2 regions of the Hydrogenophaga sp. UC242_53 genome follow, and region 2 is predicted to be linked to the other one. Evidence: riboswitches for the same ligand, from Rfam matches in the RefSeq annotation. Region 2 holds a riboswitch; the other holds the start of a gene.
What was found. Region 2 has a riboswitch for cobalamin ahead of ACFJI0_RS16285 (TonB-dependent siderophore receptor). Riboswitches for the same ligand answer to the same signal wherever they lie in the genome.

Region 1: it holds a riboswitch for cobalamin, as region 2 does, so the genes downstream of both, ACFJI0_RS13295 (TonB-dependent receptor domain-containing protein) here and ACFJI0_RS16285 (TonB-dependent siderophore receptor) in region 2, are expected to answer to the same signal.

Annotation. Positions count from the first base shown of each region.
Region 1 covers NZ_CP170552.1:2,648,343-2,662,481, forward strand. The annotation lists gene ACFJI0_RS13285 (cobalamin-binding protein) at 1-565, opposite strand, end outside; gene ACFJI0_RS13290 (cobyrinate a,c-diamide synthase) at 562-1,884, opposite strand; gene ACFJI0_RS13295 (TonB-dependent receptor domain-containing protein) at 1,881-3,737, opposite strand; cobalamin riboswitch at 3,815-4,071, opposite strand; gene ACFJI0_RS13300 (DUF904 domain-containing protein) at 4,121-4,360, shown strand; gene ACFJI0_RS13305 (cell division protein ZapA) at 4,422-4,805, shown strand; RNA gene ssrS (6S RNA) at 4,879-5,058, shown strand; partial or broken gene ACFJI0_RS13315 (sulfite exporter TauE/SafE family protein) at 5,061-5,878, shown strand; gene ACFJI0_RS13320 (SWIB/MDM2 domain-containing protein) at 6,123-6,566, shown strand; gene ACFJI0_RS13325 (adenylate/guanylate cyclase domain-containing protein) at 6,774-8,543, shown strand; gene ACFJI0_RS13330 (phosphatase PAP2 family protein) at 8,566-9,648, shown strand; gene ACFJI0_RS13335 (hypothetical protein) at 9,645-11,579, shown strand; gene ACFJI0_RS13340 (Crp/Fnr family transcriptional regulator) at 11,586-12,239, opposite strand; gene ACFJI0_RS13345 (helix-turn-helix transcriptional regulator) at 12,251-12,892, opposite strand; partial or broken gene ACFJI0_RS13350 (thiamine pyrophosphate-binding protein) at 13,033-14,139, opposite strand, start outside.
Region 2 covers NZ_CP170552.1:3,223,869-3,238,007, forward strand. The annotation lists gene ACFJI0_RS16240 (ABC transporter ATP-binding protein) at 1-86, shown strand, start outside; gene ACFJI0_RS16245 (enoyl-CoA hydratase-related protein) at 230-1,021, shown strand; gene ACFJI0_RS16250 (NAD(P)H-dependent flavin oxidoreductase) at 1,368-2,006, shown strand; gene ACFJI0_RS16255 (AMP-binding protein) at 2,016-3,488, shown strand; gene ACFJI0_RS16260 (sulfite exporter TauE/SafE family protein) at 3,598-4,437, shown strand; gene ACFJI0_RS16265 (LysR substrate-binding domain-containing protein) at 4,341-5,234, opposite strand; gene phnA (phosphonoacetate hydrolase) at 5,349-6,572, shown strand; gene ACFJI0_RS16275 (Bug family tripartite tricarboxylate transporter substrate binding protein) at 6,623-7,588, shown strand; partial or broken gene ACFJI0_RS16280 (Na/Pi cotransporter family protein) at 7,609-9,304, shown strand; cobalamin riboswitch at 9,335-9,604, shown strand; gene ACFJI0_RS16285 (TonB-dependent siderophore receptor) at 9,741-10,607, shown strand; partial or broken gene ACFJI0_RS16290 (TonB-dependent siderophore receptor) at 10,558-11,917, shown strand; gene fhuF (siderophore-iron reductase FhuF) at 11,924-12,670, shown strand; gene ACFJI0_RS16300 (ABC transporter ATP-binding protein/permease) at 12,667-14,139, shown strand, end outside.

The DNA of each region.
Region 1 (14,139 bases), 580 kb from region 2:
TGCCCAGCGGCATGCGCGCGAGTTCGGGGAACACGTCGTCGCCCCCCGCGATGCCCATCAGCTCGGAGACCCAGCGGATGCCGCTGATGTGCGGCTCGTCCCATTCCTCGAAGAACACGCGCGGGCGGCGCTTGCCGCCGGCCTGCAGGGCCTGCACGGCGGCGCGGATGCCATCGAGCCGGGCCCGCGTGGCCTCGATCCAGGCCAGGCCTTCGTCGGCACAGCCCACGATCGCCGCCACCTGGTACAGCATGGACAAAATCTCTTCCACGCTGCGCTGGTTGAACACCGTCACCTGCACGCCCGCGCGGATGAGTTCGGCGGCGATGTCGGCCTGCAGGTCGGAGAAGCCGAACACGCAGTCGGGTTGCAGCGCGAGGATCTTGTCGATCTTCGCGTTCAGGAAGGCGCTGACCTTGGGCTTCTCGTCGCGCGCCCGGCGCGGCCGCACGGTGTAGCCGGAAATGCCGACGATGCGGTGCTCCTGCCCGAGCAGGTACAGCCACTCGGTGGTTTCTTCGGTCAGGCAGACGATGCGCTGCGGGCCAAGGGTCGGCGGGTTCATGCGGCACCTCCTGCAAGGAACAGCGAGGCCGCCGCCGCCGGGCTGGACGGGAACCAGGCGTGGAAGTAACTCGCCTGCACCGGGCCCACGCGGTACACGGCTTCGCCGGCACCACCGCGCGCCCGTTCGGCGTGGCGCACCGGCTGCAGCGGGGTCTCGCAGCGCGAGTAGTGAAAGGTGTGGCCGCGCAAGGTGCCCGCGGGCAGCGGCAGTTGCTGCGGCCCCAGGGCCGCCAGCCGCTTCTGCATGAGCACCTGGCCCGGCAAGAGGCCCCAGGTGGCGGCGGCATGGCCGTCGCTGGACATCATTTGATCGAACAGCGGCATCATGCCGCCGCATTCTGCCCACACCGGCCGCCCGGCCTGGGCATGCGCGCGCAGGCCGTCTCGGGTGCGGGTGGCCGCCGCCAGTGCGTCGGTGTGCAGTTCGGGATAACCGCCGGGCAACCAGACCGCGTCGCACGGCGGCAGCGGCTCGTTCGCCAGCGGCGAGAAGAAAACCAGCTCGGCGCCGAGCGCGCACAGCACATCCAGGTTGGCCGGGTAGATGAAACAGAAAGCCGCGTCGCGCGCGATGGCGATGGTCTTGCCCGTGAGCAAATGCGCGTCGACCGGCACCTCGGCGGGCACGTCGAACGCCACCGACCAGCGCCCCAGCGCGTCACCCTCCATCCGGCCCAGCGGCGTGCGCGACAGCGCGTCGGCGGCGGCGTCGAGCCGGGCCAGCGCGTCGGGCAGCTCGGCGGCCACGGTCAGGCCCAGGTGGCGCTCGGGCAGCGAGAACGCCGCGTCGCGCATGACCGCACCCAGGAACTGGGCCTCGTCACCGGCCAGCGCCTCGCGCAGCATCTGCGCATGGCGCTCGCTGCCCACGCGGTTGGCCAGCACGCCGGCCCAGGGCAGGCCGGGGCGGAAATGGCGCAGGCCAAATGCCAGCGCACCGAAGGTGCCCGCCATGGCCGAGGCATCGATCACCGCGAGCACCGGCAGGCCGAAGCGCTGCGCCAGGTCGGCCGCGCTGGGTTCGCCGTCGAACAGGCCCATCACCCCTTCGACCACGATCAGGTCGGCCTGCCCGGCGGCTTCGTGCAGGCGGGCGCGGGCATCGTCTTCGCCCGTCATCCACAGATCGAGGTTGTGCACCGGGTGCCCGGTGGCCAGCGCGAGCCAGTGCGGGTCCAAGAAATCGGGCCCGCATTTGAAGGCCCGCACACGCCGACCGGCGCGCGTGTGCAGGCGCGCCAGTGCCGCGGCCACGGTGGTCTTGCCCTGGCCTGAAGCCGGGGCAGCCACCAGGATGGCCGGGCAATGCCGCGTCACCGCTGCGGCGCCCAGTTGAGGGTGACGAAGGCCGCGCGGCCCGGCTGGTTGTAGCCGTACGCGGTCTCATAGAACTTGTCACCCACGTTGTTCAGGCGCAGGGCGACGGACCAGTCCTTGTTCACGGCGTAGCGGGCGTGCAGGTCCAGCGTGCCGAAGCCCGGCAGGCGGCGCGTGTTGGCGGCGTCGTCGAAACGCTCCGCCACGAGCTGCATCGACGCACCCCAGTTCCAGGCACCGATGCGGTGGTCCAGGCTGGCGGTCAGCACCTCGTCGGCGCGGCGTTGCAGCTTGCGTTGGTTGATCTCGTTGCGCGCGTCCAGCAACTCCAGGTTGGTGAACCAGCTCCAGGCACCGGCCGAGCCGGTGTAGGCCAGCGACCAGCCTTCGAGGCGCGCGCGAGGCACGTTCGCCACCGCCGGCTGCAGCGTGATGAAGCCGCGCACCCGGTTGTCGAAGCGGATGAGCTTCACTTCGTGCAATCCCTGGGTGTAGGTCAGCCCTGCTTCGCGGTTCTTGCCCCGCTCGGGTTGCGTGGTGGGATTGCCGTTGAAGAACGCTGAGACGTAGTACAGCGTGTTGAACGACGGCATCTTGAACGAGGTGCCGTAGGCCACGTGCGGGCGCCAGTTCGGCGTGAGCTGGAAGCCGTAGCTGGCGAAACCGGTGGTGGCGCCGCCGAACTGCGAGTTGTCGTCGCGCCGCAGGTTGGCCTGCCAGAGGTGCTGGCCGGCCTGGCCGGTCAGGCCCACGAAGGCCGCGTCCGTGGTGCGCGAGTTCACCGCGTAGGCCTGCGTGCCCGACACCTCTTCCTTGATCGACTCCAGGCCCACCAGCAGGTTGCCCAGCGCGGTGTTCCAGTCGTGCTGCAGCGTGGCCTGAGTCTGCGCGGTGTTGAACACCGAGGGCGTGGGCGAAGTCTCGAAACTGTCGGACCGGTCCTCGCTGCGCGAGAGGCGCAGCTGGGTGCGCGAATCGGCCGACCACTTGCGCTCCAGGCCCCAGCCCGTCACGCGGGTGGTGGTTTCCGAGCGCACGTTGAAGGTGCCCGGCCCCTGGTCGAACTGGCTGACGCCGTCGGCCTGGGTGAAGTTGACATCGGTCGTCCAGCCCGGCGCGATGGCCCAGCGCAGCGAGGCTGACAGGCTGTCCTGGTCGAAGCCGTCCTTGTCGGGGTTGTGGTTGCCGAAGGCCACGTTTCGGTTGGTCGACGAGAAGCCGTCCTCGCGCAAGGAACCCAGGCTGAGGTTGTAGGTGATCGTGTCGTTGCCACCGCTGATGCCGGCGGTGATTTCACGGTGCCCGAAGCTGCCGAGCGTGACGCTGGCCTGCGGATGGAAACCCTTCACGCCGCGCTTGGTGAAAACCTGCACCACGCCGCCCACCGCATCGCTGCCATAGAGGCCCGAGGCCGGGCCCTTGAGCACTTCGATGCGATCGATCGCGCTCAGCGGAATGTTGTCCAGCACGGCCGCACCGGAGGTGCTGGAGCCGTAGCGCACGCCGTCGATCAGCAGCAGCACGTGGCGGGTTTCGGTGCCGCGGATGAACAGGCCCGACTGCTTGCCCAGGCCGCCGTTGGACGACATCTGCAGGCCCGCGTTGCGCGACAGCACTTCGGACAGCGAGCGGCCCGCGGACTGCTGGATCACGTCGGCGTCGATCACGACGACGTCGCTGAGCACGGCATCGGTGCGGGTTTCGACCCGGGTGGCCGTGACCACCGTTTCCCTCAGGGTGGTGTCAGCGGAGGAAGAAGAGGAGGACTGAGCGTGGGCGACCGACGTGCCAAAGCCCGCCAGCAACGCCAGCGGTAGCGCGGCCAGGGGCGCGCGCAGGGTGCGATTTTTCATGATGAAGAAACAGACAGGAGACCCTCGCCATCTTCCCCGACGGCGCATGGGCATCACGGTGGAGCGTCTGTCGCCAGACGCACCACCACCTTGTTGGCCGGTATCCGGGCTGACAGACCGACCTCCATCGCCTTCCCAGATGACACGGCGTGTCGTCCAGTGGCTGTCGGATGGAGGCTGAGAGACCGTTCGCGCATGCGCTCATCGCACTCGTCTGCTTACCGTTGCGGGGGCAGCGCAGGTTAGGTCCCATCCCTGGGGTGTGACCCTCCTGCTTCCCGTTGAACTGCGGCATGTGAACCACACCGCGAGCACCAACAACCGGCATTCTACGGCGCGCACACCCGGGGCAACCCTACAATGTGAAAACTTCGAGTCCCACCATGGCCGATCCCAAGCACTTTGATCAGATCACCGAACGTGTCGAGCGCCTGTTGCTGCGACACGAAGAACTGCAGCGCACCAACAGCCTGCTGGTGGAACAGGTGCATGCGCTGCAGGCCGAGCGCGACTCGCTCAAGTCCCGGCTGATGGCCGCCCGCGCCCGCATTGATGCCTTGCTCGATCGCCTGCCCCCCGGCATGACCGATGTCACCCCCGACACCCGCAAGGAACGGTCATGAGCGCCGCGTCGGGCCGCCCCAAGCCAGCTCGCACCGCAGTGCGAAGCACGGAGGTATTCCAATGAGCAAACCCGGCAGCAAACAGATTGAAGTGCAGATCATGGGCCAGAGCTACCTGCTCTCGTGCCCACCGGGTGGCGAGGCCTCGCTGCTCGACGCGGTGGAGCGCGTGGACACCGCCATGTGCCGCATCCGCGATGCGGGCAAGGTGAAGGCGCGCGACCGCATCGCGGTGCTGGCCTCGCTCAACCTCGCGTTCGAACTCTCGCAGAAGGAAGCCGAGAGCTTCCAGGCCTCGTCGTTCGGCCAGCCCGAGCAGAGCGCGTTCGCCGAAGCCGGTGGTGGCTTCGACAGCGAGCCGCTCGACCCCCAGACGCAGGCCCGCGTGGAAGAGCTGATGCGCCGCCTGGACCAGACGCTCGACAAGGACGGGCGCCTGCTCTGACGCGCCGCTGGTCACTGCGCGAGAATTTATCGACCGATGGTCCTCGTGGGCCGCATGCAGCGCCTACAATTTGAACCGTCTGCAGTGCGCGTCGGGCTTTATATTTCCTTGAACCAATGCTCATAGAGCCCGGGCTTGGTACATTGCGTGGCTGGTGCGAGCGTCTCGCGTCAGACGAACCCGAAGCCCCGCTGCCCTCGCCCACCTGAACCCCGGTTCAGGATGCCGGTCCGGCGGCACTTGCAGACACCTTTCATGCCTTTAGACCCCCTCCTGATTCTCGAGTTGGCCGCGCTCGGCCTGGGCACCGGTTTCCTGGCCGGCTTGTTGGGCATCGGTGGAGGCATGCTGATGGTGCCCTTCATCACCTTCATCCTCGCGGGGCGCGGTGTGGAAGCGGATCTCGCGGTCAAGATCGCCATCGCCACCTCCATGCGCCACCATCATCTTCACGTCCATCTCCAGCGTGCGTGCGCACCACAAACGCGGCGCCGTGCGCTGGGACATCGTCAAGGGCCTCGCCCCCGGCATCGTGCTGGGCTCCGCCATTGCCAGCCTGGGCATCTTCGCCTTGCTCAAGGGCTCGTGGCTCGCGCTGTTCTTCGCGGCCTTCGTCGGCTTCTCAGCCACGCAGATGCTGCTCGACAAGAAACCCAAGCCCACGCGCACCCTGCCCGGCACCCCGGGCCTGGTGGGTGCCGGCGGCGTCATCGGCATGCTCTCCGGGCTGGTCGGCGCGGGCGGCGGTTTTGTCAGCGTGCCCTTCATGACCTGGTGCAACGTGAGCATCCACAACGCCGTGCGCAACCAGCGCGGCGCTCGGTTTTCCCATCGCGCTGGCGAACGCCGTCGGCTACGTGATCGCGGGCCAGGGCCTGAAGGATCTGCCGGCCGGCTCGTTCGGCTACATCTACCTGCCCGCGCTGGTGGTGATCGCGCTCTTCAGCGTGTTGATGGCGCCGGTGGGCGTGAAGGCGGCGCATGCGCTGCCGGTGAAATCGCTCAAGCGCGTGTTCGCCGGCCTGCTGTACATGCTCGCCACCTACATGCTCTACAAGGGCATCACCGCCTGATCGAGACACGAAGCCAGCCGCCGTGGAGCCGTGCAAAAACGCCCTCCCGCCAAGGCACTGAGCGGCCTCCTCGCGAGGAAGTGTTGTTTTCCCCGCCAAAAACCCGCGTCTCCCCTGCGCAAAGCTTGAAAAAAGCGCGTTCTCCACCTTGGATTGCGGGTGCATCTCCATTAGCATCCGAGACACCAGTGAGAAAGCGCGTTTTCCGCTGGCGAATCGTCAACTTCTAGAAGGAAATTCAATCATGGCAACTGCGAAAAAAGCGCCCGCTAAAAAGGCGGCACCGGCCAAGAAGGCCGCTCCTGCGAAGAAGGCCGCTCCGGCCAAGAAGGCAGCCCCTGCGAAGAAGGCCGCTCCGGCCAAGAAGGCAGCCCCTGCGAAGAAGGCCGCTCCGGCCAAGAAGGCAGCTCCTGCGAAGAAGGCCGCTCCGGCCAAGAAGCGCACCCCCAACGCCGCGTTCATGAAAGCGCTGACCCCCAGCGCCGCTCTGGCCGCCATCGTGGGCAGCTCGCCCCTGCCGCGCACCGAAGTCACCAAGAAGATCTGGGACTACATCAAGAAGAACAAGCTGCAGGACTCGGTCAACCGCCGCATGATCAACGCCGACGCCAAGCTGAAGGAAATCTTCAAGAAGGCCCAGGCGTCCATGTTCGAAATGACCAAGCTGGTCAACGACCACCTGAAGTAAGCCTTCCTTCTTCACCTTCACGGGTGCAATGAAGATCAGCAAAGCCGGCGCAAGCCGGCTTTGCTGTTTTTGCGCCTTCGCGTCTCAGCATCGCGCGCGACATGTGAGAAACTGCAACAAAATTTTGACAATCCCTCAGGCATGACCGCCCGCCAGCCCGTGACCGCTTCGAAATTTCAAGAAGGCCAGGACCCACCATCGACGACCATGCCTCCGTTGCCACAGCAACGGCACAAGGTCGTGCTGGTGATCGACCTGGTGGAGTCGGTGCGGCTCATGGCGGCCAACGAAGCCGCGGTGGTGAACCAATGGCGCGGGTTCATGCACCACGCCACCTCTCAGGTGCTGCCCGCGTGCCGGGGTCGCCTGGTCAAGAGCCTGGGCGACGGCATGCTGGTCGAGTTCGACCAACCCACCGACGGCGTGCGGGCAGCCCTCGCCCTGCACCAATACTTCGCGCCACTGAACCAGACGCTGCCGCCCGCCCAACAACTGCACCTGCGCGCCGGCCTCAACGCCACCAATCTGTATGTGGACGAGAACGACGTGTACGGCCACGGCGTGAACCTGGCCGCGCGCGTGGCCGACCTCGCCTCGCCCGGTGAAACCCTGGTGACCACCAGCGTGTTCGACGGCATCGTGGTCGGCGTGGACGCCGAGGTCGAAGACCGCGGGGAGAGTTACCTCAAGCACTGGCCCGAGCCGGTGCGCACCTGGCAGCTGTACCCGGTCTCCAGCACGTCGGCGGCCGTGCGCCCGCGCGTGCCCGAAGGCGCCGCCACCGACTTCCGCCCCTCCATCGCCGTCGTGCCCTTCGAGACGCGCAGCCACGCGGCCGAGCAGTTCGTGATCGGCGAGCTGATCGCCGACGGCGTGATCGCGCAACTCGCGCGCAGCCAGAACCTGCGCGTGATCTCCCGCATGTCCACCACCGCCTTCCGTGGCCGCCAGAGCAGCACGGACGAGATCGGCCAGCGCCTGGACGCGGCCTTCGTGCTCGGCGGCAGCTACGTGACCTACGGCGACAAGGTTGTCATCATGGCCGAGCTCTCCGACCGCAAGCGCGGCGAAGTGATCTGGGCCGACCGGCTCACCGGCGATACGCGCGACCTGCTCGAAGCCCAGAGCCAGTTGCTCGACGCCCTGTGCGCCGCCTGCGCCAAGGCCTTGCTCAACGACGTGGTGCAGCGCACGCTGGTGCTGCCCGTGCCACAGCTCGACAGCAATGCCCTGATGCTCGGCGGCATCACGCTCATGCACCGCTCCACGCCGCGCGACCTGCAGCGCAGCCTGCAGCTGATCGAGGCCGTGGTGGAGCGCCACAAACGCGTCGCCACGCCCTGGGCCTGGCTGGCCAAGTGGCACATCATGCAGGTGGTGCAAGGCCTCTCGAGTGAGCCGGCGCGCGACTTCCAGCGCGCCATCGACACCGCCGACCGCGCGCTCGACCTCGAACCCAGCAGCTCGCTGGCGATGGCGATCAAGGGCCATGCGCTGTGCCACCTCGGCGAAGACGTGGACGCCTCGCACCGGCTGCTGCAGGAGGCCACGCAGAGCAACCCGAACGATCCCATGGCCTGGCTGTACAACAGCGTGTGGTCAACGATGTGGGGCACGCCCGAGGATTCGATGACAGAGGCGGAGAAGGCATTGCACCTGTCTCCGCTGGATCCTCAGAAATACTATTTTGAGATGATGCTGGCGACGAGTTGCGCGTCCCTGGAGCAATGGGAAAGAGCCATCGAACTCTGTCGCTCTTCGCTCCAGAAAAACCGTTACCACCTACCGACCATACGCACGCTTCTGATCGCTCAACATGAATTGGGTTTCGAGAACGAGGCAAAGGAAACCTTCTCTCTGTTGATGCAGCTGCAACCGCATTTGACGGTGCAGCAGTATTTGGCTGCTGGCGGCGAAAGCCCGCTTCGACAGCGTGTCGCCAAAGCACTCACCCATCTCGGTCTTCGATTGCATTAACCAACCAACAAGGGGAATACATATGAGCGGAGGTATCAGCGGCGGTATCAGCGGCGGTATCAGTGGGGGAATCAGCGGCGGCATCAGCGGAGGTATCAGCGGTGGCGCCATGGTGTCGGCCGACGCCCTGATCCTCAGCCGCGCCGCCATCGTGGGCCCCTTCAACGGGGCGGTGCTGCACGTCAACGAGCCGGCGTTCGACAGCCCGCCCAACCTCGCGCTGTGGGCCGAAGGCCCGCGCCACGAGGCCGTCTTCTCCCAGCTCGTCGAGGGCTTGCTGTTCAAGACCCGAAGCGGCCCCAAGGACGCCACGCTCGAGTTCGCCAACCTCCAGGCGAGCACCATCCAGCGCAAGCCGCTCGTGCGCATGCGCGCACCCACCAAGGCGCAGTTCAAGAAGCAGCTCGATCTGGTGGCCTCGTACGCGGACCTGCGGGCCGACCGCGCGATCGAGATCGTGGACCAGCGCACCCCGCCGATCCTGTTCTGGTCGTCCGTGGTCGGGCTCACGGCACACCGCCACAAGAAAACCCTGCAGCTGATCGACCTGGTGTTCTCCCTGGCCGTGCTGGTCGAGATGCGCTTCAAGCAGATCTTCGCCAGCATCCGGCCGGTGGCGTTTTCGCCGCAGATCCAGCCCATGATCGAGACGCCGGGGCATGGCAGCTGGCCCAGCGGCCATGCCACGGAGGCTTTTGCCGTGGCCGCGCTTCTTGAGGCCTTGTTGGATGCTGTACCGGGTACAGGTTCGCCGCCCAACGGCACGCTGAACCGCGAGCAGATGCAGCGGCTGGCCGCGCGCATCGCGACCAACCGCGTGGTGGCCGGCGTGCACTACCCCGTGGACAGCGCGGGCGGGCGCCTGCTCGGCACGGCGCTGGCCGAGTTCCTGGTGGCGCGCGCCACCGGCACGCGTGTGCACGAACGCGGTTTTGACGGCCGCCTGTTCGAAGGCCCCAACGGCGAGCCGCTGGACTTCAGCCTGAACCAGTCGATGGACCACACCAGCGGCAACGCCTACACGCGCTCGGCCACGTCCACCGCCGTGGGCAACGCGCCACTGCTGGCCTGGCTTTGGGGGGAAGCGCTCAAGGAGTGGGCATGAGCGGCCCCACTTGGCAACCGCTGCCCACCGGTGAGTTCACCGGCATCGACTGGAACGCGCCGGGCGCCATCGACGGTGAAGACCCCTACCTGATCTGGGCGGAAGCCGACCAGTTCGCGGGCTACCACCTCGGCCGCGGCAAGAGGCCACCCAAGTGGTTGCCGATCGTGATCGAGCTCACCAGCGAGGCCGATGTGCCGGCGCTGGTGGCGGCCTCCTCCACCGCCTGGCTGCAGATTCCGCGCGTGTACCTCAATGTGTCCGGACTGCGCTTCTGCACCGCGCGGGTGAAGAAGCGCTTCTTCGACCAGTTACGCAGCAACCCGCACCTGCGCAGTCTCATCCTGCGCTTCGAGCTCGGGTTGCCGGTGGGCCACCACACGCATCCCCTGATCGACCCCTGCACGCCCGAGAGCCAACCGGTCTCCGCGCCCGGCCTGCTCGACGGCAAGGTGCTGGGCTTGATCGACGGCGGCCTGGCTTTCGCCAACGACCAGTTCCTCGACGCCCTCGGCCACACGCGCGTGAAGCACTTCTGGCGCCAGGACGACACGGTGAATGGCAACTGGCCCGGCAACCAGCCGCACCACTGCGTGCCGCTGGACCCGGCCCGCGCCGGCCCGACACCAGATGACATGGGCTACGGCCACGAACTCTCGGGCGCGGACATCGACGCGGCCATCGCCACTTACACGCGCCACGGCCAGCTGGACGAGGACGCGCTCTACGCCCACCTGCAGCTCTGGGACCTGACCCGCCCGGTCAACCACGGCACGCACGTGATGAGCCTGGCCTGCGGCAAAGGCAACCTGCTGCATCCGATGGACGACGAGGCCAGCCGCTGCGACCTGGTCGCGGTGCAGCTCGACTGGTCGAACGTGCTCGACACCTCGGGCGGCGCGATGAACGTGAGCGTGCTCGACGGGCTCATGTACATCCTCGCGCGTTGCGCGCCCAGCGCCCAGCTGGTGGTCAACATCAGCTGGGGCACGCTGGCCGGTCCGCACGACGGCACTTCGGTGCTGGAAGCGGCGATGGACCAACTGGTCGCGCTGCTCGGCGGCCGCCTGCAGATCGCCGTGCCCGCCGGCAACGCCTACCAGAGCCGCACCCATGCCAACGCCACACTGCCCCCAGGCGGTTCGGTGGCGCTGCACTGGCGCGTGCAACCCGACGACCGCACCGAGAGCTACCTGGAAATCTGGCTGCCCGCGGGCGCGCAGAACGTGCGCATCAGCGTGACGCCACCGGGCCACACCCAGCCCCTGCCGCCCATGGCCATGGGCCACGGTGGCACCTGGGTGGACGCGCAGGGCGCACCGCTGTGCGGCCTGATCTACCCCACCACCTCGGCCCTGGGCAGCCACGGCACATGCGCCCTGCTGGCGCTGGCGCCCACGTTCAGCCGCCGGCGATCGGTGGTCACCGGGCCTTTCGGCACCTGGAAGGTGGTGTTGAGCAACACCGGCCTGACGGAGACCCTGTTCGACGCCTACATCGAACGCGACGACGTGGCCATCGGCCAGAACACGGGTGCGCGCCAGTCCTACCTGGAAGACGTGTTCTACGACACCAGCGGCAACCTGGGCTCTTTCGTGGACCATGCCGACAACCCGACGCCCGTGCGCCGCAGCGGCACCTTCAACAGTCTCTCGACCGGCCAGAACACGGTGAGCGTGGGGGGTCTGCGCGCGCAGTCCTCGGCGGGTGGGCATTTCGCGCTGTATTCCCCGCGCAAGCCCGACCCCGACGCGGGCCGACCGCAACGCCCGGGCGTGAAGAAGGTGCCCGAAACGCTGAAGCCCTGCGACGACAACCCGGCCCTCTGGGGTGTGCTCGGCGCGGGCAGCCGCAGCGGCAGCGTGGTGCGGTTGGCGGGCACCAGCTCGGCCACGCCCCTGCAGGCGAGGGACATGGTCAACGGCCTCTGAGGCGGTTTACCAGCGCGCGGGCAAGGGTTTGCGCAGCACGATCCAGCGCTCGCGCACCGCGATGTAGCCACCGGTCTCCAGGTCCTTGAGCAGGCGGCTCACCATCTCGCGCGAGCAGGCGAGGTGCTGCGACATCTGCTGGTGGGTCAGGCGCTCCTTCAGGGGGCGCTCGCCGTTCCCGTCGGGCTTGCTGCTGGCCAGCTCGTTGAGCAGGCGCACCAGGCGGCCGTAGACGTCGATCAGCGCCACGCTGCGCGCGCTGTCCGTCGCCAGGCGCGCGCGCCGGATCAGGCGGGCCATGAGCTCCAGCGCGAACTCGGGGTGGGCCGCGATGTACTCGAGCAAGGTGGCGCGCGACACCACCGCGCAGGTGCTGGCCTCGGCGGCCTCCACGTTCGCGGAGCGCGGCCCGCCGTCGAGCGACATCTCGCCCACGTACTCGAGCGGGCCGTACATGCCCAGCGTGAGCTCGCGTCCCTGGTTGTCGGCCACAAAGGCCCGCAACCGCCCCTGCAGGACGATGTACAGCGTGTCGCCGGTTTCGCCTTCCTGGATCAGCAGCGCGCCACGCCGATAGCGCCGCGCGACCCCGAGGGTCGCGAGCGCTTCAATGTGGGGGGAGTTGGGAGGGGTTACGAAGGAAACGGCAGGGGCAGGCATCCAGGCTCACGTCACGGGTGGGAAAACTCCGTGGCATTGTGAGGCATGGGCGTGATGATGCGCAAGGCAGGGACCACCGGCGGCAGGCTGTTGACCCGGTGCAGCAGGCGGCGGATGCTGGGGGCGCCGGCTTTCTCGCGCAGCGTCTTGATCTGGCTGCGCACGGTGGACTCGGCCACGCCGTGCTGCGTGGCGATCTCGGTGATCTGCAGGCCCCGGCACAGGCCCATGAGCACCGACTCCTCGCTCGGGCTCAGGTTGAGCGAGCGGGCGAACATGCGCACCGCAAGGTTGTCGCAGGTGTTCTGGCGCGACAGCAGCACCAGCACCGAGGGCGCGTCGGCCTCCAGTGGGTGGCTCAGCGGCGTGAACGCCAGCGAAAGCTCTTTCTCGCCCGAGACCAGCATGAGCAGCTTGCGCTGACCGCGGAACGAGGACTCCACGGCCAGCTGGATCTGCGAGGTGAATTCGGCGCTGCTGCCCAGCAGGCTGTTGCCGTACGACATGATGACCCGCCCATTGGCCAGCTCGTGCCGCGCCAGGTGGTTGGCGTGCAGGATGTGCCCTTGCGCATCGATGATCAGCATGCCGTAGTCGATCTCGTCGAACACCCGCATGAGGTGCTGCGCGCCCAGGCCCGAACGCAGGCCCATGCCGCCGGCGACATCCGCGCCGCCATTCCAAACCGTGTCCGTTGCTTGCCACATGACCAACCCCCGTTGATGGATGGGCCAGTCTAGGCAGGGGCGCTACCGACGGGGTGTGTGAAGCTGCCCCGGACTTTGTGACGTATTCACATGGCCGTGCGCTGGGCGGCCTGGCGGATCGCGCCGAGCGTGCCGCGCGTGGTGATCACATCCACGTCCAGCAGCACCTCGATCACCGTGCCCACCGGCGCGGCCAGGGCGCGCTGCAGCGCGGGCTCGAACTCGGCGGTGTGGGTGATGCGCTCGGCCGCGTAGCCATAGGCCCGGGCGAGCGCGCAGAAATCGGGGTTCGCCAGGCCGGATCCGCTCACGTGCGCCGGGTACTCGCGCTCCTGATGCATGCGGATGGTCCCGAAGCTGCCGTTGTTGAGCAGCAGCACGATGCTCTTGGCGCCATGCTGCGTGGCGGTGGCCAGCTCCTGCCCGTTCATGAGGAAGTCGCCGTCGCCCGCGATGGTGAACGCGGTGCGCCCGCTGACGATGGCCGCGCCGATGCCGGCCGGCACGCCATAACCCATGGCGCCATTGGTGGGCGCCAGCTGCGTCTTGTGGCCCTTGGCCAGGCCGTGGTGGCGGAAGAAGCGGTGCAGCCAGCTCGCGAAGTTGCCCGCGCCGTTGGTGAGCACGGCTTCGGCCGGCAGGTGCCGCTGCAGGGTGTGGATGATCGCCGGCATGTCGATGGTGCCGGGCAGCGTGATGCCGCCGTTGGCCACGTCGATGTTGGCGAGGTAGTCGGCATGGCAGGCCTGCGCCCAGGCGCTCCAGGGCACGCAGGGCGGCGCGGTGAGCACCTCCAGGCTGCGCGCGGCGGCGTTCATGGTGGCGTGGATGGCGAGCGTGGGCTGGTACACCCGGCCCAGCTCCTCGGCGCTGGCGTGGATGTGCACCAGCTTCTGCGCCGGCACCGGCGCTTCGACCAGCGTGTAGCCGCCGGTGGTGGCCTCGCCCAAGCGCGGACCCAGGGCGATCAGCAGGTCGCTCTCGCGCACGCGGCGCGCCAGCGCGGGGTTGATGCCCAGCCCCACGTCGCCCGCGTACAGCGCGTGGTGGTTGTCGAAGGTGTCCTGGAAGCGGAAGGCGTTGCGCCACCGGCAGCTGCCAGTTCTCGGCGAAACGCTGCAGCGCGGCGGCGGACTGCGGCGTCCAGCCGCCGCCGCCGGCGATCACCAGCGGCCGTTCGCTCGCCAGCAGCA
Region 2 (14,139 bases):
TCTACCTGGGCCACCAGGCCAGCGGCGAGCGGCGCAATTACCGCGAAGTCAAACACTACCGCCGGAGAAAGAGATGGCTGGGCTGACGCCCACCCCCCGCGCCGCCTTCGGCGTCACCCCCGGGGGCGATGCCTGCCGACTGGCGAAGCCAGATCGGCGGCATCTCTGGAGGGGGCATTTCAAGCGTTGCGTGTCGTGCTTCGATGCGCTGGACAAACGGAACAACACCATGACAGAGATGAATGGCATCGAGTGGAACGTGGACAGCCAGGGCGTGGGGCGCATCGTGCTCAACCGGCCCGAACACAACAACGCGCTGGGCCCGTCGAACGCGCCCGCGCTGGTGCGCGCCATCGACGAGGTGCTCGCGGGGCAACCGCGCGCCGTGGTGATCGAGGCGCGCGGGCCGATCTTCTGCGCGGGTGGCGACATCCGCGAATTCGTGAAGGCGGGCGACCGGCTCGATGAGCTGGTGGACGAGATCCTCGACGAGCTGCTGCCGGGTTACCTCAAGCTCGCGCAGGCCACCTGCCCCATCGTCACGGTGGTGGGCGGCCCGGTGGGCGGCGCGGGCGTGGGCCTGGCGCTGTGCGGCGACTTCGTGCTCGCCAGCGACACCATGAAGCTGCGCACGGGGTACGCGGCGATCGGTCTCTCACCCGACGTGGGCGCCTCCTACTTCCTGGCGCGGCGCGTGGGCCCGGTGCGCGCGCAGCAGTGGCTGATGCTCAGCGACCCCATCGACGCCGCGCAATGCCTGGCCGCCGGGGCGGTGGACCAGGTGTTTCCCGCCGCCGAACTGGAGGCCGCCGCGCAGGCTTTGGTGCAGCGCCTGTGCGCCTCGGCGCCGGCCTCGCTCGCGGCCATGAAGCGGCTCTCGCTCGAAGGCCCCGCGCTCTCGCTGCAGGCCTACCTCTCGCTGGAGCAGCAGCTGCTCAAGGCCTGTGCCCGCACCGCCGACGCGCGCGAAGGCACCTCGGCCTTCGTGGCCAAGCGCGCGCCCACGTTCACCGGCCGCTGAGTCGCCATGGCCTTGCCCGCCGAATGGCGCACGCGCCTGCGGCTGCCGCTGATCGCGGCGCCCATGCTGCACGTGTCCGGGCCAGCGCTGGTGGCGGCCGCCTGCCGTGCGGGCGTGATCGGGGCCTTCCCGGCCGCCAACTGCCGCCGGCACGGTGAACTGGCGGCGTGGATCGCCAGCATCCGCGAGGCCATCGGCGACACCACGAAGGCCGCGCCCTTCGCCGTCAACCTCATCGTGCGCAGCGCCACGCTCGCCGACGACCTGGCCTGCGTGCTGCGCGAGAAGGTGGAACTCGTGATCACCAGCGTGGGCTCGCCGGCCGCGCTGGTGGAGCCGCTGCACGGTGCGGGCTGCCGCGTGTTCGCCGACGTGCGCAACGCTCGCGCACGCCGAGAAGGCGCTGGCCGCCGGCGTGGACGGCCTGGTGCTGCTGTGCGCGGGCGCGGGCGGGCAGACCGGCTGGGTCAGCCCCTTCGCCGGCGTGCGCTCGCTGCGCGCGCTGTTCGACGGCCCGCTGGTGATCGCCGGCGGCCTGAGCGACGGCCACGCGCTGTGGGCCGCGCAGGCCCTGGGCGCCGACCTCGGCTACATGGGCACGCGCTTCATCGCCACGCCCGAGAGCCTGGCCAGCGAGGCCCACCGGCGCATGCTGGTGGACGCGGGCTGGGACGACATCGTGCCGTCCAGCGCGTTCACCGGGCTGCCGGTGAACTGGCTGCGCGCCTCCCTCGTCGATGCGGGCCTCGACCCCGATGCGCTCGATGCCAGCGCCTTGAAAGCCGACGCCGCCGAGCTGTACGGCACCCGCGACACCCAGCAACGCCCCCGGCGCTGGACCGAACTCTTCAGCGCCGGCCACTCGGTGGCCGGCGTGCACGGCGTGTTGCCCGTCGCCGCGCTGGTGGACGAACTCGCCGGCCAATTCGATGCCGCGCGCCAGCGCGGCCTGGGCTTCGCACCCGCCGGCCCCTCCCGTTTTTAGGATGACGCCATGACCTCCGCCCTGCCCACGCTGATCGACCTGCTCGCGCACAACGCCGTGGCCCACGCCGACCGCCCCGCCGTGATCGACGACGGCGCGCCGCAGTCCCACACCATGCTCTACGAGGCCGTGCAGCGGCAGGCCGCCGCGCTGTCGGCCCTGGGTGTCGGCCAGGGCGACCGCGTGGTGCTGATCGCCGGCAACCGCGCCGAGGTGCTGGTGATGCTGGGCGCGGTGGCCTGGCTGGGCGCGATGCTGGTGCCGCTGAATCTGCGGCTCTCGCCGGCCGAAATGGCCCAGCAGGCGCGCGACGCCGCGCCGGTGCTGGCCGTGGTGGACGCCGCCTGCGCGCCCCTGTGGCAGGCGGCCTGGCCCGAGGGCATGCCCGGCGTGCCCACGGCGGTGCTCGGCGCGGCCAACTGGCCTTCGCTCGCCGTCGCCGGCCCGCCCACCGCGCCCCCGGTGGCACGGCGGGACGCGCCGGAACTCGGCGCGGTCATGCTGTTCACCGCCGCCGTGGAAGGCCACGCGCGCGGCGCGGTGCTGGCGCAGTCGCAGCTCACCGCCTCGGCCCGGCAGATCGGCGAGGTGTGGTCACTCGGTGTGGACGACCGCTGGCTCGGTGTGCTGCCGCTGTTCCACGCGGCCGGCATCGGCCTCTCGCTCGCGTTGCTGGCCGCGGGTGGCACCTGCGTGCTGCTGCCGCGCTTCGACCCGGCCGCCGCCGTGGCGGCGGTGGAACAACACCAGGTCACCGTGAGCGCCACCTTCGCACCCATGCTCGGCGCCATGCTCGACGCGGCCCAGGCCAGCGGCGCTTCGCTGGCCAGCCTGCGCATCGGCATGGGCCTGGAACCCCCGGCCACGCTGGAGCGCCTGGCCGCGCTGTGCCCGGGCGCCGGCTTCTGGTCGGCCTATGGCCAGGCCGAGGTGTCGAGCATGGTGTGCCTGGGCCTGCAGAGCGAGCGCCCCGGCGCCGCCGGCCGCGCCGTGCCGCCTTCGCAGATCCGCATCCAGGACGCGGCCGGCCAGCCCGTGGCCGCCGGCGTGGAAGGCGAGATCGCGGTGCGCGGCCCCACGGTGTTCCTGGGCTACTGGGACGTGGCGCAGCAACGCCCCTTCAAGCCCGCCGACCCCTGGCACCGCACCGGCGACCTGGGCCGCCTCGATGGGGACGGCTGGCTGTGGTTCACCGGCCGCGCGGCGCACAAGCAACTCATCAAGAGCGGCGGTGAAAACGTCTACCCGGCCGAGGTGGAGCAGGTGCTGCTCGAACATCCGGCCGTGGCCGAGGCCTTCGTGTTCGGCCGGGCGGATGAGAAATGGGGCGAGGCCGTGCACGCGGCCTGCGCGCTCAAGCCCGGCGCGACGGCCACCGAGGCCGAGCTGATCGGTTTCGTGGAACAGCGGCTGGCGCGCTACAAGCGGCCGCAGCGCGTGAGCTTCGGGCCCGCGCCACTGGAACGCGTGGCGCGGACCTGAGCAGCGCCTGCCGGTGCTTCGAGGGCTCGCCGGGGTCGGGCCACCCTGCGGCGCGCGGAAGCTGGTTACAGTTCTGCCCAGCCCGACAACCCTCATTCATTCAGATCCCATGTCCATGGACTTCACGCTGGTGCTCGTGCTCGGGCTGGTGGCCGGCACGGTGGGCGGCGTCGTCGGCTTCGGCACCTCCATCATGTTGATGCCGGCCCTGGTGCTGGTGTTCGGGCCGCGCGAGGCCGTGCCCATCATGGCAATCGCTTCGATGATGGCGAACGCCTCGCGGGTCGCCGCCTGGTGGCGGGAGGTGGACTGGCGCGTGGTCGGCGTCTACAGCGCGACCGGCATGCCCGCCGCGGCACTCGGCGCGGCGACGCTGCTGGTCCTGCCAGGCCGGATCGTGGAGGCGGTGATGGGCCTGTTTTTCCTCGCCATGATCCCCTTGCGCCGCTGGATGGCGCGCCAGGCCCTGGTGCTCCGGCTCTGGCATCTGGCCCTGGTCGGCCTGGGCATCGGCTTCCTGACAGGCATCGTCGTCAGCACCGGTCCCATCAACGCGCCCTTCTTTCTGGCGCACGGACTGGTCAAAGGGGCGTACCTGGGCACGGAGGCGATGAGCTCACTGGGTGTCTATGCCGCCAAGACGCTGGCCTTTGGCACGCTGGGCGGGCTGCCCCTGGCGTCCGTGGCGAAGGGCCTGGTGATCGGATCGTCGTTGATGGCCGGCGCGTTCATCGCGAAGCGCTACGTCCGCCAGCTCGACGCGGAGAGATTCCGGCTGCTCATGGATGGCCTGTTGCTGGTGGCGGGCGGCACCATGCTCTGGAGCGCCGTGGCGCAACCACTAGGCCGCGGCTACTGCGCGGCACGCTCGCTGGCGGCGTGCAGCCATGCGAGGAACTCGCGCAGGTGCTTGGGTTTGTCGGAGTCCAGTGGCACCAGCACGAAGTAGGCGCTGCCCGGCACCTGCCACCGCGGGAACGGCGTGACCAGCCGGCCGAGCTCCACGTCGGCCGCCAGTGTGGGGAAGGTGCCGATGCCGAACCCCATGCCGTCGACCACGGCCTGCAGCGTGACGAAGAAGTGGTCGAAGCGCAGCGTCTGCATCGGGCGCAGGTCCGCGCAACCCGCCGCGCCGAGCCAGTTCTCCCAGTCGCCAGGCCGGGACTCGGTGGACAGCAGCACCGCCTTCTCCAGATGCCGCGGCGTTTTCAGCGCGCGCCCCCGGAGCAGCGTTGCGCTGGCAATGACGGTCGTGTTTTCGGTGAACAGCGGCGCCACCTCGAACTGCGTCTGGTCGCCGGGCGCCCGGCGAATGGCGACATCGAAGCTGCCCTTGAGGACCGGGTCGTGGCTGAAGGCCGTGGAAATGCGCACTTCGGTGGCGGGATGGCGCGCGCGGAACTCCGCCAGCTGCGGGATCAGCCAGCGCATCGCCAGCGTGGCCGGGGCGTTGACGCGGATCACCTTGCTCGCGGCGTTCTTGCCATAGCGCCGGGACGCGTCGCTGATGTGGTCGAACGCGGCACTGATCTCGCGCGCGAAGGCTTTGGCATGTCCCGTCGCCACCATGCGCTGGCCTTCCTTGCGGAACAGGGGCTGGCCCAGCGAGTGCTCCAGCAGCTGGATCTGCCGGCTCACCGCACCGTGGGTGAGGTTCAGTTCTTTCGCGGCCTCGGTGTAGCTGCCGGCGCGTGCCGTCACTTCGAAGATGCGCAAGGCGTTGAGGGGCGGGAGCTGGTGGGGCATGGTGGGCGGGCCAGGTGGGTGGGGACGGAAACCATTTGATCCGTGATTTTTACTCACGGCAAGACGATTATTTATCGATGGTGTCAGTTTATCTATCCAAATAAGCTTCGACCCATGAACACAGCCACCCTCACCGTCAACCAGCGCACCTACAACACCCCTGGCACACCGACCGTCATCGTCTGCATCGACGGTTGTGAGCAGGAGTACATCAACCAGGCCGTGCAGGCGGGGCATGCGCCCTTCTTCGCCCGGCTGTCACAAGGGGGCACCGTGCTGTCGGGCGACTGCGTGATGCCCTCCTTCACGAACCCGAACAACCTGTCGATCGTCACCGGCGCGCCGCCCAGCGTGCACGGCATCTGCGGCAACTACTTCTTCGATCCCGAGCAGAACGCCGAGGTGCTGATGAACGATGCGCGCTACCTTCGCGCGCCGACCATCCTGGCGCAGCTCGCGCAGGCCGGGGGGACGGTGGCGGTCGTCACGGCCAAGGACAAGCTTCGCAGCCTGCTCGGCCACGGGCTCCAGGGCATCTGCTTCTCCGCGGAGAAGGCCGACCAGGCCACCCTGAAAGACAACGGCATCGAGGACGTGCTGGCCAAGGTCGGCCTGCCCTTGCCGTCGGTGTACAGCGCGGACCTCTCGGAGTTCGTGTTCGCGGCGGGGGTGATGCTGCTGCGCACCGAGCGGCCGGACCTCATGTACCTGTCGACCACCGACTACGTGCAGCACAAGTTCGCGCCGGGCACCGAAGGCGCGAACAGCTTCTACGCCATGATGGACCGCTACCTGCAGGAGCTGGACCGGCTCGGGGCGGTGATCGGCATCACCGCGGACCATGGCATGAACGCGAAGAGCGATGCGCTGGGCAAGCCCAACATCGTGTTCCTGCAGGACCTGCTGGACCGCACCGCCGGCCTGGGCAAGGCCCGCGTGCTGCTGCCGATCACCGACCCGTACGTGGTGCATCACGGCGCCCTGGGTTCGTATGCCACGGTCTATGTGTCGAACCCGGCGGACATCCCCGCGATCCAGCAACAGCTGCTGCGGATCCCCGAGGTGGAAGACGTGCTGGACCGGGCGAGCGCCGCCGCCCGCTTCGAGCTGCCGCCCGACCGCATCGGGGATCTGGTGGTGCTGAGCCACCGGCTGTCGGTGCTGGGCACCTCGAGCAGCCAGCACGACCTGTCGGGGCTCACGGTGCCGCTGCGCTCCCACGGCGGGCTGTCCGAGCAACGCGTTCCCCTTCTCTTCAACCGCGTGCTCACGGGCGTGCCGCAACGGCGGCTGCGGAATTTTGACGTCATTGACCTGGCGCTGAACCACACAGCCTAGGCCACTGGCCATCGGTGCGTTCGAAAACTTCAACAAAGGAGACATCCCCCATGATCAGCTGGAAGCAAAAAGGAATCCTGGTTTGCCTTGGACTCTGGGCGGCGGGATCCGCCACCGCCCAGGCCTTCCCGAACAAACCGGTCCGCATCGTGGTGGGGTTCGCCGCCGGAGGGTCCACCGACAAGCTCGCCCGTGTGCTGGCCCAGCGCATGACCGAACTGCTGGGCCAGTCGGTGATCGTGGACAACCGGCCCGGCGCGGCCGGCAACCTCGCGGCCGAGATGGTGGCCGCGGCGCCGCCGGACGGCTACACCGTCTTCATGGCGACGCTCAGCAGCCAGGCGATCAACCCCCATCTCTACAAGCTCAAGTTCGATCCGATCAAATCGTTCGAGCCCATCGCGCTGGGGCGCAAGTACCCCTTGCTGCTCGTCGTGCCGCCCCAGCTGCGCGTGAACTCCGTGCCCGAACTCATCGCCCATGCGAAGGCCAACCCGGGCACGTTCTACGCCTCGTCGGGCAACGGCTCGCCGGCCCACCTCGCAGGGGAGATCTTCAAGAGCGCCACCGGCACCGACGTGCAGCACATCCCCTACAAGGGCGGCGGCCCTGCCATGGTCGCGCTGATGTCGAACGAGGCGCAGTTCGGCTTCGAGACCATGCCCAGCGCCATCGGCCACGCGCGCGGCGGCAAGCTCAAGGGCCTGGCCGTGACCTCCGACCGGCGCTCCACCGCCGCCCCCGAGCTGCCGACGATGCAGGAGGCGGGCGTGAAGGACTTCTCGGTGACCTCATGGGCCGGCCTGCTCGCGCCCGCCGGCACACCGAAGCCGGTGCTCGAGCGCCTGACCCAGGCGGCGCAGAACGCGATCGGCAGCCCCACCGTCAACGCGGCCCTGGCCAGCGATGGCGCCGAACCCGGCACGGGCGGCGGCGCCGAATTCAAGCGCTTCATGGACGACGAGCTCCAGGCCTGGGGCAAGGTGGTGCGGGCATCGGGGGCGAAGGTCGACTGAGCTTGCGATCGGCTGCCGACATGAAACACCTGTTGAATCTTCTGGCGGCGATCGCCCTGCTCGTCTGGTCCACCCAGCTTGTGCGCACCGGCATCCTGCGCGTGTTCGGTGCCAACCTGAGGCAGGTCCTGGCGCGCAGCATCGGCAACCGCTTCACCGCGGCCCTCTCGGGCCTGGGCGTCACGGCCCTGGTGCAGTCGAGCACGGCGACCGCGCTCATCGTGTCGTCCTTCGTCGGGCAGGGGCTGCTGAGCCTGCCGGTGGCCCTCGCGGTGATGCTGGGTGCCGACATCGGCACCAGCCTGATGACGGTGGTGTTCTCTTTCGACCTGTCCTGGCTGTCGCCGCTGCTCATTCTCGGTGGGGTGGTGATGTTCATCTCCCGCCAGCAAACGGCCGTCGGCCGTGTGGGCCGGGTGCTGATCGGCCTGGGGCTGATGCTGCTGGCGCTGCGCCTGGTGTCGCAGTCCACCGAGGTGCTGACCCAGTCGCCCGTGGTGAAGGCGCTGCTGGTCTCCGTCAACAGCGATCTGCTGCTGGAGATCACGGTGGGCGCCGCGCTGGCCCTCATGGCCTATTCCAGCCTGGCGATCGTGCCTGCTGACCGCCACCCTCGCGGCGTCCGGTGTCGTGCCCACGGACATGGCCCTGGGCATGGTGCTGGGCGCCAACCTGGGCAGCGGTCTGCTGGCCGTGGTGACCACGGCGCGTTCGGCCATCGAGGTGCGCCAGGTGCCGCTGGGCAACCTGATGTTCAAGGCCTTGGGCGTGCTGCTGGCGGCGCCGCTGGCGCCGGAATGGCTGCACGGCATGCAGCCCTATGTGGCGGACCCGGCGACGCTGGTGGTGCTGTTCCACCTGAGCTTCAACATCGCCGTCGCCCTCCTGTTCATCGGCGTCACCCAGATCGTGGCGCGCTGGGTCGAGCGCCTGCTGCCCAAGCCCGACAAGAACCGGGTGGCCGGGCGGCCGCACCACCTGGACCCGTCGGCGCTGGCCACGCCCTCGCTGGCGATCTCCTGCGCGGCGCGCGAGGCCATGCACCAGGCCGACGTGGTCGAGACCATGATGGTCGGCATGCTGGCCGTGATCAAGAACAACGACCTGCGCCTGGCCGAGGAGTTGCGCAAGCTCGATGACTCGGTCGACGAGCTGTACTCGGCCATCAAGTACTACCTGACCAAGATCTCCCGCGAGGCGCTGGCCGAAGAAGAAAGCCGGCGCTGGGCCGACATCATCAGCTTCACCATCAACATGGAGCAGATCGGCGACACCGTCGAGCGCGTGCTGCTGGACATCGAGGACAAGAAGATCAAGATGGGGCGCAATTTCTCGGACGCCGGCATGGCCGAGATCTGCGAGCTGCACGCCCGGCTCATCGACAACCTGCGCCTGGGCATGAGCGTGTTCCTCAACGGCAACGTGCGCGACGCGCAAAAGCTGCTGGAGGAAAAGGCGCGCTTCCGGGACCTGGAGCGCGCCTACGCCACCAGCCACCTCGTGCGCCTGACCGACAACACCGTGCAAAGCATCGAGACCAGCTCGCTGCACATCGACCTGATCAGCGATCTCAAGCGCATCAATTCGCACATCTGCTCGATCGCCTACCCCATCCTGGATTGCGCGGGCGCGCTCGCGCCGAACCGCCTGCGGGCGAGCCAGGGCCTGGCGGAACACGGCCTCCGAACCGAGGCGATACCCCTGCGGGTTCTATAATCGCCGGCCGGTTCGACCCTTCCATCGGGTCGAACCGCACGGTTCGAAGGTGCCCCGCCGCCAGCCATGGCGATGGGGTTAAACGGGAAACAGGTGACGGCGTCTTTCACGGCGCAACAAGCCTGTGCTGCCCCCGCAACGGTCAGCGGATTCGGGAACGCTCACGCGATGCCACGGCATCGGCAGCCACTGCGCCTCCAGGCGTGGGAAGGCGAGAAGTTCCTGTCGCGAGCATGCCCACAACGCCTGCACGACGACGCTCCGCGAGCCCGGATACCGGCCTTCGCATCGCCTTCGGACGCTGCGGGAGTGCGTGGTCCGGGCCAAGCCGAGCTGCGTCCGCCAGCGCCGGCGCCGCCCCACCATCACGTTCCCTCCCCACGCGTTTTTCTGTCGTTGGGCCTGCGGGGACGCGGGCCGTTGGAGGAGAGTTCTCATGCGTCATTCATTGCCCGCGCGTCAGCGCCAGGGCCGGGCCTTTCGCGGCCACCGTTCATCCGTTTGCACCGTGGCCCTGATGGGCGCGCTGTCCTCGGCCGCCCTGGCGGCGCAGGACGCGGGGACGCTGGCACCGGTCGAGGTGCGCACCGAAGGCCTGCGCGCCAGCGAGGCGGCCACGGCCACCAAGAGCGCCACCCCCATCGAGCGCCTGCCGCGCTCGGTGAGCGCCGTCACCGACACCGAGATGAAGGCGCGCGACGCGCAGTCCGTCATGGAAGCGCTGGAGCACGCGCCGGGTCTGTACGGCGGTGGTTATTCGAGCGGTGCGCTCACGCGCGAGTACCCCATGGTGCGCGGCTTCCTGGTCTACCAGTACCTCGATGGCCTCAAGCTGCACGACAGCAACTGGGCCGAGGAGCCTTACGGGCTCGAACGCGTCGAGCTGCTGCGCGGCCCCGCGTCGGCGCTCTACGGCCAGGGCAGCCCCGGCGGCCTGATCGACCTGCGCACCAAGCGCCCCACGGCCGAGACCGTGCGCGAGGTGGGCCTGCGCGTGGGCAGCCATGGGCTGCGCCAGGGCCAGTTCGACCTGGGCGGCGCGCTGAACGCCGACGCCACCTGGCAGTACCGCCTCACGGGCCTGGTGCGCAAGGGCGATGGCGAGATCGACCACACCCAGTCCGATCGCCGCTACTTCGCCGGCGCCCTCACCTGGAAGCCCGACGCCGCCACCCGGCTCACGCTGATGGCGCAACCGCCAGGAAGACCCGAGCCTCACCGTGCACCAGCCGCTGCCGCGCGTGGGCACCATCGTGCCGGGCGCCAACGGGCGCTTCATCTCGCGCGGCCTGTTCCTCGGTGAACCGGCGCGCCACGACTCGGACAAGGACGCCTGGCGCGTGGGCTATGCGTTCTCGCACCGCTTCAACGAGGTCTGGTCCATCGAGCAGAACGCCGCCTACAAGAAGGTGGACATCCATGTGGACGAGATGCAGGCCACGGGTGTGGCGGCGGGCGCCACCGGCTGGACGCGGCGGCTGTTCGCGGCCGACTACACCATCGTGACCAAGCAGGTCGATACGCGCGTGGTGGCGCGGTTCGATGCCGTCGGCACGAAGCACCGCGTGATGCTGGGCCTGGACGCGGCGCGCGTGCCCAACTACCAGGGCACCGGCACCCGCGCGGCCCCGGCCTTCGCGCTGGACCTCTACAACCCGGTGTACGGCCAGGCCTTGCCGGCCAACCCCATCACGTCCAAGCGCGAGCAGCGCCTGCGCCAGACCGCGCTCTACGTGCAGGACCAGATCGACTGGGGGCGGCTGTCGGTGCTGGTCGGGCTGCGCCGCGACAAGGCCACGCTGGACCAGAAGACCGCCGTGCTCAACACCGTCACCGGGCACTTCAGCGATCCTTCGTACACCCCCAAGCGCGACCTGGCCACCACCGGCCAGCTGGGCGCCAGCTACGACCTGGGCGGTGGCTGGTCGCCGTTCGTGAACTACGCGGAGTCGTTCTCGCCCGTCACCGGCACCAGCGCGGCAGGCCGCCCGTTCGAGCCGCACACCGGCAAGCAGATCGAGGCCGGGGTCAAGTGGGTGCCGCCGGGCCGCGCCCTCGTGCGCACGGCCTCGGTCTACGAACTCAAGCAGCGCAACGTGCTCACCAACGACCTGGCCGAACCCGGGCTTCGCCACGCAGACGGGCGGGGTGCGCTCGCGCGGGGGCGAGATCGAGCTCAAGGCCGGGCTCGCGCGCGGCCTGGACGCCATGCTCTCGTACTCGGCGACCGACGCGGTCGTCACCGCGACCAACACCGTCAACGGGGTGGGCAAGCACCCGGTGGGCGTGCCCGAACAACAGGCCTCGGCCTGGCTGTCGTACCGCGTCGGCGCGGGCGCGCTCCAGGGCCTGAGGTTCTCGGTCGGCCTGCGCCACGTGGGCGAGTCGGCCGGCGACGCGCTCAACACCTTCGAGGTGCCGTCCGCCACGCTGTTCGACCTGGGCGTGCAGTGGAGCCTGGTGAACCTCTCGCCCTCGCTCAAGGGTTGGGAGACCTCGCTGGTGGTGAAGAACCTGGCCGACCGCCGCTACGTGGCGAACTGCGACAACGCCACGAACTGCTACTACGGCACGGGCCGCCGCGTGGCCCTGACCGCCTCGAAGTCGTTCTGAGCGGCCATGATGGCCTCGCCCTGGGACGGTGCCGAGCTCGACGCCGCGTTCGGCGGCCCCATGGCGCCGTTCCGGGGCCGGCTCGGCATCGGGCCACCGCCGGACGGACAGCACACCGTCGGCGTGCAGGCGCTGATGACGCCGGCGCACCTGGCCCGGGTGCGCCGGTTTTTCGATGCCGCGCACGGCGCGACCGACGCGCGCGTGGTGGCGTCGATCTGGTCGAAATGGCACTTCGCCATCGTGATGCCGGCCTGGTTCATCGGCCGCGTGCTGATGGGCCGGCGCCTGCCCACCGCGCTCGATGGCGTGAGCTTCGACCAGGACGCGCAAGGCCGCACGCTCTGCCTGCGCCTGCCCGCGCCGGGCGAACCCGACGGCGAGGCCGGCGACCCCGACACGTCCTGGCACGAATTCCTGCACCAGCACCTCGTGCCCTTTGTCGAACAGATGGCCGAGCGCACCGGCGTCACGCGCCGCGTGCTGTGGAGCAACGCGGGCAACCTGTTCGAGGCCTTCATCCGCCGACTGGATGAGACCCACCCCGGCTTGCGCGGCCTGGCGCCCGCGCGCGAGTGGCTGGAGATGCCCACCCCCCTGCACCGCCCGGTGATCTACCTGCCGCGCGCCGAGGGCGTGCACCGCATGCGGCGCATCTGCTGCATGCGTTACCTGGTGCCGGACCGCGTGTTCTGCACCACCTGTCCGAGTCCCCTGCTCAACGCGTCCAACAGCGCGTGCCGACCCCCATGACCACCCCATCGAAACGCAGCCTGTGGCGCTCCCTGAAGGACGGCATCCGCCTGGCGCGGCCGTACTTCGGTTCATCGGAGCGGGCCATGGCCCGCGCCCTGTTCATCGGCGTGATCGCGCTCCAGCTGGCGATGGTCGGCATCGACGTCGCCATCAACCACTGGCGCGGCGCCTTCTTCGAGGCGCTGCAGCAGCGCAACGGCGGCGAGTTCATGCGGCAGATGTGGATCTACTGCGGGATCGGCGTCGGCTTCGTGCTGGTGAACACCTTCCAGACCTACGTGACGCAATGGCTGTCGATCCGCTGGCGCCGCTGGATGAGCGACGGGCTGGCCGCGCGCTGGCTGGACGGGCCGGTGCACTACCGCCTGCAGGTCATGGGCGACGGGCCGGACAACCCGGACCAGCGCATCGCCGAGGACGTGCGCTCGTTCGTGCGCCTGGCGATCTCGCTCACCGTCGGCCTGATCGGCGCGCTGGTCTCGCTGGCGTCCTTCGTGTTCATCCTGTGGGAGCTGTCGGCGAAGGCGCCACTCACCTCGCTCGGTCTGTCGTGGGACCTGCCGGGCTACCTGGTGTGGGCCGCGCTCGCCTACGCGATCGTCGGCACGGTGATCACGCACCTCGTCGGCCGCCCGCTGATTCCGCTGGAGGTGGAGCAGGAGCGGCGCGAGGCGGACTACCGCTACGCGCTGGTGCACGTGCGCGACGACGGCGAGGCCATTGCCCTGGCCCGCGGCGAAGCGTGGGAACGCGCCGGGCTGGCGCGCCGGTTCGAGGCGCTGATGCGCAACACCTTCGCGCTGATGCGCCGGCAGCGCTCGCTCTCGTTCTTCACCATGAGCTACCGCCACGCCTCGCTGGTCTTCCCCTACATGATCATGAGCCCGCTGTACTTCGCCGGCAAGATGACGCTGGGCGTGCTGATGCAGGCGGGCTCGGCCTTCGCGCACGTGCGCACCGCGCTGTCGTACCTGATCACCTCGTACACCACGATCGCGGAAGCCGCCGCGGTGATCCAGCGGCTCACCGAGTTCGAGGCGGCGATCGAGCAGCGCCGCCAGGCGCGCACGGCCTTGCCGATCGCCCCCACCGCCGCGGAGGGTCTGTCGGTGCGGGGGTTGAGCGTGGGCGCGCCCGGCCACGGAGCGCCCATCGCCCAGGTCGATGCGCTGCAGGTGCGGGCCGGTGAACAGCTGCTGATCGTGGGCGCGCCGGGCGCGGGCAAGACCAGCGTGATGCGCGCCGTGATGGGCGCCTGGCCACTGGCCTCGGGCGAGGCGGCCAGCGGCTTCCTGCGGCCCTGGGTGGTGCAGCAGCAGAGCTACCTGCCCCTGGGCGGCAGCCTGCGCGAGGACCTGCTGTACCCGATGGACGCGGCCGAGGTCCCGCTCGCGTCGGCGGCGGCCGCGCTGGAGGCGGTCGGGCTGCAGCGGCTCGTCGAGCCGCTGTCGACCGACGCGCCGTGG